2 regions of the Pseudoalteromonas sp. 23_GOM-1509m genome follow, and region 1 is predicted to be linked to the other one. Evidence: predicted binding sites of a transcription regulator. Region 1 holds the regulator's gene; the other holds the start of a gene.

The links. Region 1 encodes LexA, which represses DNA repair genes until DNA is damaged. Its sites were predicted from a motif close to TACTGTATNNNNATACAGTA; they were not measured.
Region 2: N523_RS0114600 (YebG family protein) is a predicted target of LexA. The motif match lies at 3,077-3,096, and genes of this name have one in related genera.

What each region holds. Positions count from the first base shown of each region.
Region 1 is NZ_JADO01000020.1:69,044-74,403, forward strand. Features, by position in the region: gene ctaD (cytochrome c oxidase subunit I) at 1-402, opposite strand, end outside; gene coxB (cytochrome c oxidase subunit II) at 402-1,544, opposite strand; gene lexA (transcriptional repressor LexA) at 2,038-2,655, opposite strand; gene N523_RS0108725 (PaaI family thioesterase) at 2,854-3,297, shown strand; gene N523_RS0108730 (hypothetical protein) at 3,327-3,707, opposite strand; gene N523_RS0108735 (endonuclease) at 3,960-4,613, shown strand; gene hmpA (NO-inducible flavohemoprotein) at 4,653-5,360, opposite strand, start outside.
Region 2 is NZ_KI912433.1:264,943-270,302, forward strand. Features, by position in the region: gene nhaB (sodium/proton antiporter NhaB) at 32-1,603, shown strand; gene dsbB (disulfide bond formation protein DsbB) at 1,722-2,240, shown strand; gene N523_RS0114590 (DUF6170 family protein) at 2,242-2,544, shown strand; gene N523_RS0114595 (ComEA family DNA-binding protein) at 2,557-2,850, opposite strand; gene N523_RS0114600 (YebG family protein) at 3,148-3,447, shown strand; gene putP (sodium/proline symporter PutP) at 3,614-5,125, opposite strand.

The DNA of each region.
Region 1 (5,360 bases):
TGAAGCTAATAGGATTAAAAACGCAAACGGTAAAATCCAAAAGCTCCAGTTATTCATTCTCGGTAAGGCCATATCTGGCGCACCAATCATTAGCGGGATCATCCAGTTTGCCAAGCCGGTAAAGGCTGGCATAACCGCACCAAACACCATTATTAAACCATGCACTGTGGTCATTTGATTAAAAAAGTGAGGATCAACCAGTTGTAGGCCCGGCTGAAATAACTCAGCTCGAATAACCATCGCCATTGCCCCACCAATTAAAAACATGGTGAGTGAAAAAATTAAATATAAGCTACCTATATCTTTATGGTTGGTTGTAAATAACCAGCGCTTAAAGCCTGTGGCAGGTTGATGGGCATGATGAGCCTCATTGGTATTAGGTTGTTCTGCAATGCTACTCATTATTTAGCCTCCCCATCAGCATCCAGTGCCGCTTGTATCTCGCTCGGTTGAATTACATCACCAGTGTCATTACCCCACGCGTTGCGTTTATAGGTAATAACAGCTGCTATTTGCTTGATTGATAATTGCTTTGCGAAAGACTGCATAGCCGTACCTGGTTTACCGTGGAGCAAAATATCTATATGCCCTTTGATATCACCTATGACTATTGGGCTGCCTTTAAGAGCCGGAAAAACACCCGGCAAGCCTAATCCTGTTGGCTGATGGCACGCCGCGCAGCTCGCCATATAAACCTGCTCACCAAGCGCCATCAGCTCTTCTTTTGGTACAACTTGGTCTAATAACGCAGCGTCTGCTGCAGCTGCTTTTTGCTTGGCTTGTTTAGCCTCTGCTAACCACGTTTTGAAGTCTTCTTCTGTTTTAGCTTCTACCACAACAGGCATAAAACCATGATCTTTACCGCAAAGCTCTGCACACTGCCCACGGTAAGTACCAACCTCATTAATATTGGTCCATGTTTCATTAATAAACCCAGGGTTTGCATCTTTTTTAACGGCAAAGTCAGGCACCCACCATGAGTGAATAACATCATCTGAAGTCATTAAAAAACGTACTTTTTGATTAATTGGTAGTACCAGCGGTTTATCGACCTCGAGTAAATAATTCGGGTTTTTATCAGCAAGGTTGGTTATTTCATTTTGAGGTGTAGCTAGCATGGAATAAAACTCAACGTCCTCCCCCATATACTCGTAATGCCACTTCCACTGTGAGCCTGTAATTTTAATGGTGAGATCAGCTTTGCTGGCATCCTCCATGGCAATTAAGGTTTTAGTCGCAGGAATGGCCATAACAATTAATATGACAAAAGGGATCGCAGTCCACAGTATTTCTACTTTGGTGCTTTCATGGAATTGGGCAGGGACAGCCCCTTTAGATTTGCGATGATGAATGAGTGCCCAAAACATAATGGCAAACACGATCACCCCAATCACACAACATATTAAAAAAATAGTCATGTGCAGTTGGTATACATTATTACTTATATCGGTTACGCCTTTACGCATATTATATTGGCTATTAGCAAGCACATTCTGCGAAAAAACAAACAATATAAGCCACAAGGAAGAACTCAGCTTACCCATGTGACGGCTCCTTTGATGCTATTGCTGACGCAAAGCGAAGAGGCATACGGCTTAAACGCCTATTCGTTATTTTTATTTTTTATAAGGGTGCTGGATTTAGTAAATGTGTGTTCTCAAAACGACTAAGCTGTGAGTTATTTTTATTCCAGCTCTTTAATAACTAGTTAAAAAATAAACAATAAGCAAGGTGAGTATGAAAAATAAACAAGGTGTATTTTTTAAAATGCGCAGCTAAAAAAATAGCAACTAGTCAGGCAATTAATCTAAGAGTCAGGTTTAGTAAGGGGTGTATTGAAATTACAGGATAGAAATATAAAAAATTGTTAACTTAAAAAAGCAGAGTAAATTTGTTTATTTATAAAGTATTTAGTGATTTTATTTATGATAGGAGAAGCACTTGACAACATATAGTCATACATTTGATAAGTTAGACATTGTGCTGCTAACAAACCCAGCGCCTAATCACTATTAAGCGCTAAATTATGCTTTAATACTACATCCAGTCAGCGTTACGAATAACACCTACCGCTAAGCCTTCAATATTGAACGACTCATTTTCTAAATCGACCTCAATAGCTGAAAACTCATCATTTTCAGCATGTAAGAGTACTTTTCTGCCCGCTTTTTCTAAACGCTTCACGGTTACATCGTCGTCAACACGGGCAACAATAACTTGTCCATTTTCGGCAACTTGGGTTTTATGCACAGCAAGTAAATCACCATCCATAATACCAATGTCTTTCATACTCATACCGTTAACACGCAATAAAAAATCGGCCGCAGGTTTAAACATTAAAGGGTCAATTTTACAGTGGCTTTCTACATGCTGTTGCGCCAATATAGGCTCACCGGCAGCCACCCTGCCAATTAAAGGTAAGCCTAACTGCTCTGGCTCCTCTTCTTCAACAAGCTGAATGCCCCGACTCGCGCCTGGCTTCATTTTAATCACACCTTTTTTGGCCAGTGCTTTTAAGTGTTCTTCTGCAGCATTCGCACTTTTAAAACCCAGTGTTTGTGCAATTTCGGCACGTGTAGGAGGCATACCAGTGTCTTTAATAAACACTTTAATGAGTTCGAGTATTTGCGCTTGGCGTTTCGTTAATGGTCGCATACAACTGGTTTTCCATACAGTACAATTAACTGTGAGTATATACAGTTATTTAAAAATCGCAAATATAAATTAATGCCTTATATGCCGTTATCATCAAACAATAACCTACTTTAAAAGCAGGGTGATAAATGTAATTATTAGCAACGCATTATCATATTAATAAATTTTAATTCTCAATTACTTATCCAAGGAGCTAGCATGAGTATTTGGCATCAACCGATTACATTAGAGTTTTGTAAGCAATTAGATCAAGGTATTACAGGCCAAGGGACACTCATGAAAACCATGGGAATAGAAATCAGTGAAATTGGTGATGACTACTTAGTGGCAACTATGCCGGCAATTCCAGAGCATCATAACCCTATGGGTATCGTTCATGGTGGTGCAAATGTGGTGCTTGCTGAAACAGTAGCAAGTTATGCCGCTAACTTTGTGGTTGATTTCAATCGGTTTTATTGTGTTGGCCAAGAGATCAGTGCAAGTCATTTAAAGGCATCACGCAATGGCACATTAACGGCCACAGCGAGAGCTTATCATATCGGCAAGCGCAGCTCGGTTTGGGATATTAAAATAACCAATAGCCGCAATGAGCTTTGCTGCGTATCACGTATGACCGCAGCCGTAGTAGAGCGAAAAGGCTAGTAAGTCAATTAACCAAGGTTGAAATTAAATTACTTTTCGAAAGGGTAAATAGTAATTTCTACGCCTGCACCAATTGCAGATATACGTAACAAGGTATCTGCATGTAAGGCTTGGTTAAAGCATTTTGGCGAAGTGCCAGACTCAAACCCAATATCGAAAGTTCTGCGTGAACAACTCAACCATTGCTTTAATGCATTGCGTGAACACGACTCGATTAACTCACACAAGTGATTAATCGCTTTATCTGGCGTGGTTATTTCACCTGCAACCTCAATGCGAGCAAGTTGACGGTATTCGTCTTTATCATAATGTAAAATAGTTGCGACCTTTTTTAAATCAGCAACTAATACGCTAATATCTTGCTTTGACTCAAGCTCTAGATCTACATTTAAAAATTGAATTTCCGACATTATCTCGTTTTTACCCTCTATTAATCTCATTGCAAACTTTAACGCAGTTTTACCGTTATACCAAATCAACAACGCAGGAATCACTGCATTAACGCGTTTTTAGCGTTAGCCTCTGAATATTGCCCACTATTTACTCCTAAAAAACGCCCTACACAAAATACGCAAATTAAAATTAAAGCATGCCGGCGGCAGTTTACTTTTTTATTCTAGGCCTTAAACTAGCCGCTCCTGTAGTTCACGTATGTGATGGATATGATTCGGTTTATTTTAGCTTTGTTGGCTTGCTGTGCTTGTTTTTCAGCAATGGGCGAACAATTTACGCGGTTTTCGAGTGCCAAAAAGCACTTAATTAATACCCTTCCCGAAAACGCTAAAAGTATTTATTGTGGTTGCGATATAAAAAAACAAGGCAAAAAGTTGGTACCCGACCCTACCCATTGTGGCTACGTGCCTCGCAACACACTAACCCGCTCAGGCAAAGTAAATCAACGTGCCCTGCGAATTGAATGGGAACATATTGTCCCTGCATGGGAATTTGGTCACCAGTTACAATGTTGGCAAGATGGTGGGCGTAAAAACTGCCGCAAAGTTAGCGCTAAGTTTCGCTTGATGGAAGCCGATATAAACAATTTAGCCCCTGCAATTGGTGAAATTAACGCCGATCGCTCAAACTACCGCTTTGGCATGTTAGCCCAAAACGCGACGCAATATGGTCGCTGTGAGGTTAAAGTTAATTTTAAACAACGTGTTGTTGAACCGCCTGTTCATGCACGTAAACGCATTGCCGATGCGTACGCTTACATGCAAAAAACGTATGGTTTAAAAATTTCAGCTAAACAACAAAAGCTATTTAATGCTTGGCAACAACAAGCTTATGCTGCTAACACAAATAGTAAAAAGCTGTAAGTTTAAATTAAAAGCGTGTAACACACGCTTTTAATTAACCTATAACGCTTGGTGTGGTCCAAATATTTCGTAGTGAATGTTTGAGCTTTGCACACCTAAATCAAGTAGCTGGCCTTTTACGTAAGCCATAAATGATGCTGGTCCACACAAATAAAATGCCCCTTCGCTAATAGGTAATGATGCCTCAAGCACCGATAAATCCATTAGCCCAGTGAAATCACACTCCTCGCCACCTTGATTAAACCAAGTAAATGTTTTTAGCTGTGGATGCATTGCCGTTTGCTGCGCTAAATACCCTTTAAATGAAAATTCGCGGCTGTTTTCACACGCGTGCAAATAACTAATCGCTTGATTTTTATCACCACTAAGTAGCGTTTGCAGCATCGCCATCATCGGGGTTTGGCCAACGCCTGCTGAAATAAGTACCACTGGAGTTGCCTCATTTTTTAAAATGAAATCTCCCGCTGGCGGGTATAACTCTACTCGTGCGCCTTGCTCTAGTGAGTGTAAATAATTAGACACCACGCCAGGCTTTGGTTGGCACTCTTTTTTAACGCTAATACGATAGTTTTTAGCATTGCTCTTTTGCGAAATAGAATACTGGCGGATCTCTTCATATTCTGCGCCCTCAGGCTTAACTTTAATGCCAATGTACTGTCCTGGCTTGTAGGTAATAACTGCTTTACCATCCACAGGTGTCAGCGTAAAACTAGTTACGAATTCAGATTCAATATGTTTATCAGTAAT
Region 2 (5,360 bases), on a different contig from region 1:
AGACTATTAAACGCCTCCCTAGGGAAAAATCATGCAACAGAGTGTCCCATCTGCAATATTTATAAATTTTTTAGGTAAAGCACCTCAATGGTATAAATACACCATTATTGCATTTTTAATAATTAACCCGCTGCTGTTTCAATTAAACCCTTATTTGTCTGGCTGGGTACTGGTTATTGAGTTTATTTTTACATTGGCCATGGCGCTCAAATGTTACCCACTGCAACCTGGTGGTCTACTTGCCATTGAGGCACTATTAATTGGTATGACATCAACCACGCAAGTTGAACATGAAATAGCACAAAACCTAGATGTGCTTTTATTACTTATTTTTATGGTTGCCGGTATTTATTTCATGAAAGATCTGCTGCTGTATATTTTTACCAAGTTAGTGGTTTCAGTAAGAAGTAAGACCGTTTTATCGCTTGCCTTTGCAATAGCTGCTGCGTTTTTATCAGCTTTTTTGGATGCCCTGACTGTAATGGCGGTTGTTATTGCGGTGGCCATGGGCTTTTATAGTATTTATCACAAGGTGGCCTCAGGAAAAGATTTTATTAGTGAGCACGATATTAACGATGATAACCAAGTAAAAGAGGTAAACCGTCAAGAGCTTGAAGAGTTTCGTGCTTTTTTACGTAATTTACTCATGCATGCCTCGATTGGGACCGCACTTGGCGGCGTGTGTACTATGGTTGGTGAACCACAAAATTTAATTATTGCAGAGCGAGCAAGTTGGCTATTTGGAGAGTTCTTTTTAAGAATGCTGCCCGTTTCTTTACCCGTGCTTTTTGCGGGCTTATTAACAACCTTTTTATTAGAAAAAACAAAAACCTTTGGCTATGGGGCAAAACTGCCAGAAACAATTCATGCTATTTTAAAAAACCATGCACAAACACTTGATAAAAAACGTACCAAACGCGATAGAGTGAACCTCACAATTCAAGCACTTATCGCTATCTGGTTAATTACTGGCTTAGCGTTACATTTAGCAACCGTGGGCTTAATTGGTTTATCGGTCATTATTTTAGCCACGTCGTCGGCCGGCATAATAGAAGAGCACCAACTCGGTAAAGCCTTTGAAGAGGCCCTCCCCTTCACTGCACTACTTTGTGTATTTTTTAGTGTGGTTGCAGTAATCATCGATCAACAACTCTTTACTCCTGTGATTACTTGGGTACTAACATTTGAAGGGCACTTACAATTGGTGATGTTTTTTATCGCTAATGGATTGCTTTCAATGGTCAGTGATAATGTATTTGTCGGCACTGTATATATAAATGAAGTTGCTGCAGCTCTAAAAGCAGGTCAGATAACTCGAGACCAATTTGATTTACTTGCAGTGGCGATAAACACCGGCACAAACTTACCCAGCGTGGCCACCCCTAATGGTCAAGCTGCTTTCTTATTCTTACTTACATCAACACTAGCTCCCGTGTTACGCCTATCTTACGGTCGAATGGTGTATATGGCTTTACCTTACACTTTTGTGCTTACCTTTGTTGGGTTAAGCGCGACTTATTTTGGCTTGAGTGAAATAACCAGTTTGTTTTATGACTGGGGGATAATACAACACCACATCCCTGTAGCGAATTCTGGGCATTAAGAGCTTCCCCGACTTTGAGGAGCTAGGAAATTTCATAGCTCCTCACTTTTTCCCTTTTACTTGCTCCGCTGTTTATCCTACGTCATAATCTAAGCCCTTATTTAAATACGGATTTGTTATGAACTGGCTTGCTAATCTAAGTACTCAACGTACACCTTGGTTATTATTCAGTGGGATTGTTTTTCTGCTTGAAGTCATCGCGCTCTTTTTTCAATACAACATGGGATTAGCACCGTGCATTATGTGTATTTACCAACGCACCGCGGTATTAGGCTTACTTTTTGCCGGTATTATTGGCGCCAGTAAACCAAACAACCTCGTAGTCCGTATTGTCGCTTATACAGTGTGGGGGGTTTCAAGTGTATGGGGGTTACTAATAGCTCGTGAGCACATTGAAATGCAAACAACCACTGACCCCTTCGCATTTAGCTGTGAGTTTGAGCCAAATTTTCCAGAGTTTATGCCATTACATCATTGGATACCGCAATTTTTTGAGGCAACCGGTGATTGCGGAAACATAGATTGGCAATTTGCAGGCTTAAGTATGCCTGCATGGATGGAAGTTATTTTTGTATTGTTTACCGCCACACTTATTGCGTTAGTGGCCAGTCGATTAATCTCTAAAAAGTCACTTTAATATGTTTACTTTTTTTTCAAGCCACGTTGACGAACTTAAACACTTAAAAGTTCGTCAAAGACAAACCGTTATTGCGATCTCGTTAAGTATGCTCTCTCCTAGTGACAGAGTGTTAATGCGTATTGTAAAGCTTATGCTGCTAAGCCCATTTTTTTTAATATTTACCCTTTTTGAAGGATGGCTACTCGTGCCCTTTTTGATTGTGGCTGGTTTAAGCTACCCGCTACTAACCGCCCCCGTAGATGTTAATTTTGCTAAAAAGCACCTTGGTGCTGCCTTAAAACAGTTTGATCAGGGCGCATAGCGCCCTTTTAAGTTAAAACGCCACCTTTCCATCAAGTTTGGCTAGCATTTTTTTACCCACCCCTTTTACTTTAGCTAGATCTTCAAGTGATGCGAAATCACCATTTGTTTCTCTATAATCGATAATTGCCTGTGCTTTTTTCTTGCCGACACCTGGTAACTTAATTAACTGTTTTAAATCAGCAGTATTAATATTAACCACGGCTGATTGCATCTGCTCTGATAGCATATCGCTTTGCGCAAAGGTGGTACCCATAGGTAATAAACATAAAGCAGCGGCTAATGAGATGATTTTAATTAATTTCATACTATTTCCTTTTGTGTTCTTACATGAACATTCGTTGATTATTTACACCCAGCACTTTTACATAACGTTGTGGTTACTAAGTACTAACGGTAACAATCACTCCTTGCGACTCCTTTACTGCAACGCGTTATAAAGTGACTTAATAAATAAAGTAGAGTTACTCTTTATTGTCAACCAAGCTGCAGATAAACTAAGGCTAAAGCTTGCAAAACCACGCGCAAGCTTGTACTGTATATAAAAACAGTAATCTAATGATTTAAAATAATCATATTGCCACGTAAGTAAGCAGGAGAAATCATGGCTGTTGTTGTTAAATATGTTGTAGAACGAAACGGAGTCGAGCGCATGACGTTTACTACTAAAAAAGAAGCTGATGCCTATGACAAAATGCTCGATATTGCCGAGTCACTAGAACTCATGCTTGAAAAAGTAGATGTGCCACTAAGTGAACAACAGGTTGAGTCGCTCGCGCTGGAGATTGCAAAAAGTAAAGACGACTTTATGGCCGTACTTAAAGGTGGTAAAGAAGTACCCACTAAAGCTAAAAAAACAAAGTCAGATAACGTTGCGGATATAAAAGATAAAGCAGCGAGTTAGCACTTTCAAAAGCTCAATAGTAATTATTAAAAAACTGAATTCGGTATTCGAATTCAGTTTTTTTATGCCTTTAAATAATAATAGCTAAAGGTCAGCCAATAAAAAATGCCAACCAGTTAAACTGATTGGCATTTATAAAAACCAACACTTTACGTTAGCTAATCAGTTACAATGACGATTCAACTTCATCAAACAGATCAGTAATTTCTTTTTTCGGTTCAGCTGTCACAAGGCTTCCTACCACAATAGCAATACTCGCTAAAATGAAGCCTGGGACGATTTCATAAATTACACTGCTTAAGCTCTCACCATTAATGGTAATAGGCGCATAAATCCATACAAGCACTGTTAAAGCACCAACAACCATACCGCTAATAGCCCCTTTTAAGTTCATACGTTTCCAGTAAAGACTAAACAAGACAAGTGGACCAAATGCAGCACCAAAACCAGCCCATGCGTTGCTAACTAAATCAAGTATTGAACTATTACGGTCATACGCTAGGTAAATAGCAAATAACGCAACCAGTATTACGCTAATACGCCCTACTAACACCAGCTCAGTTTGCGAGGCATCGCGGTTTAAGTAAATCTTGTAGAAGTCTTCAGTAAGCGAGCTTGAACACACCAATAATTGCGATGAAATCGTACTCATAATCGCAGCTAAAATAGCAGCCAGTAGGAAACCAGCAATTAATGGGTGGAAAATAAGTTCAGCTAATACTAAGAAAATGGTCTCTTTATCGGCAATTGGCATTTGGTTTTCAATCATAAAGGCAGCACCAAATAAACCGGTAAATACCGCACCAATCGCAGATAGTGTCATCCAAGACATACCAATACGACGCATAGTTGGCATTTCTTTTACTGAGCGAATAGACATAAAGCGAACAATAATATGTGGCTGACCAAAGTAGCCTAAGCCCCAAGCCATCGCAGAAATAATAGCAATGGTAGAACCACCAGCAAACCAATCAAGCATATTCAATGAATGGATTTCACTGGCTTTTGGTGAACTTAACAACTGCTGGTAATTTGCATTTGCTAAAGTATCCATAAATGGCTGATCAAGCATCATATAAGTAGCGATAGGTACTGCAAGCAAGGAGATAAACATAATACAACCTTGCACGAAGTCTGTTAGGCTAACCGCTAAAAAGCCACCAAATAAGGTGTAAACAACAACCACACCCGTGGTGATGTATAAACCCATTTCGTAACTCATCTGAAATGAATTTTCAAATAACTTACCACCGGCGACTACGCCTGATGAAGTATACAAAGTAAAGAACACAATAATAACAATTGCAGAGATCACACGGAGGATATTCTTGTTATCATCAAAACGATTTGCAAAATAATCAGGGATGGTAATAGAGTCATTTGCTTTTTCAGTATAAACACGCAGTCTTGGGGCGACTAAGAAATAGTTTGCCCATGCGCCTAATACTAAGCCAATAGCAATCCAAACCTTGCTAAGCCCAAACAAGTACATTGCGCCAGGTAGGCCCATAAGTAACCAACCACTCATGTCTGATGCACCCGCTGATAAGGCAGCAACACTGGGGGCTAAATTACGACCACCTAGCATATACCCTGATATATCGCTGGTAGATTGCTTATATGCGTATAGTCCTATTCCCAGCATTACAATAAAATATAATGCCAGTGAAATAATCATTCCTGTTTCCAAATTTGCCTCCACTTAAATAAGTAATAACAGGCTTTTAATCCAAATAATGACTCTTGAAATCTTATAATTAAGACAGTATTGGAATAAAAGCTTTCTACTGAACTATAACACGGTAATTGCTAATAACTCCAACCCGCTCATTTAAGTAGATAAAAAACCATCGGTTAGCTCACTTTTGCAACAAATAAAATGAAAAACAATAAAATTAGATTAAGAAATACCA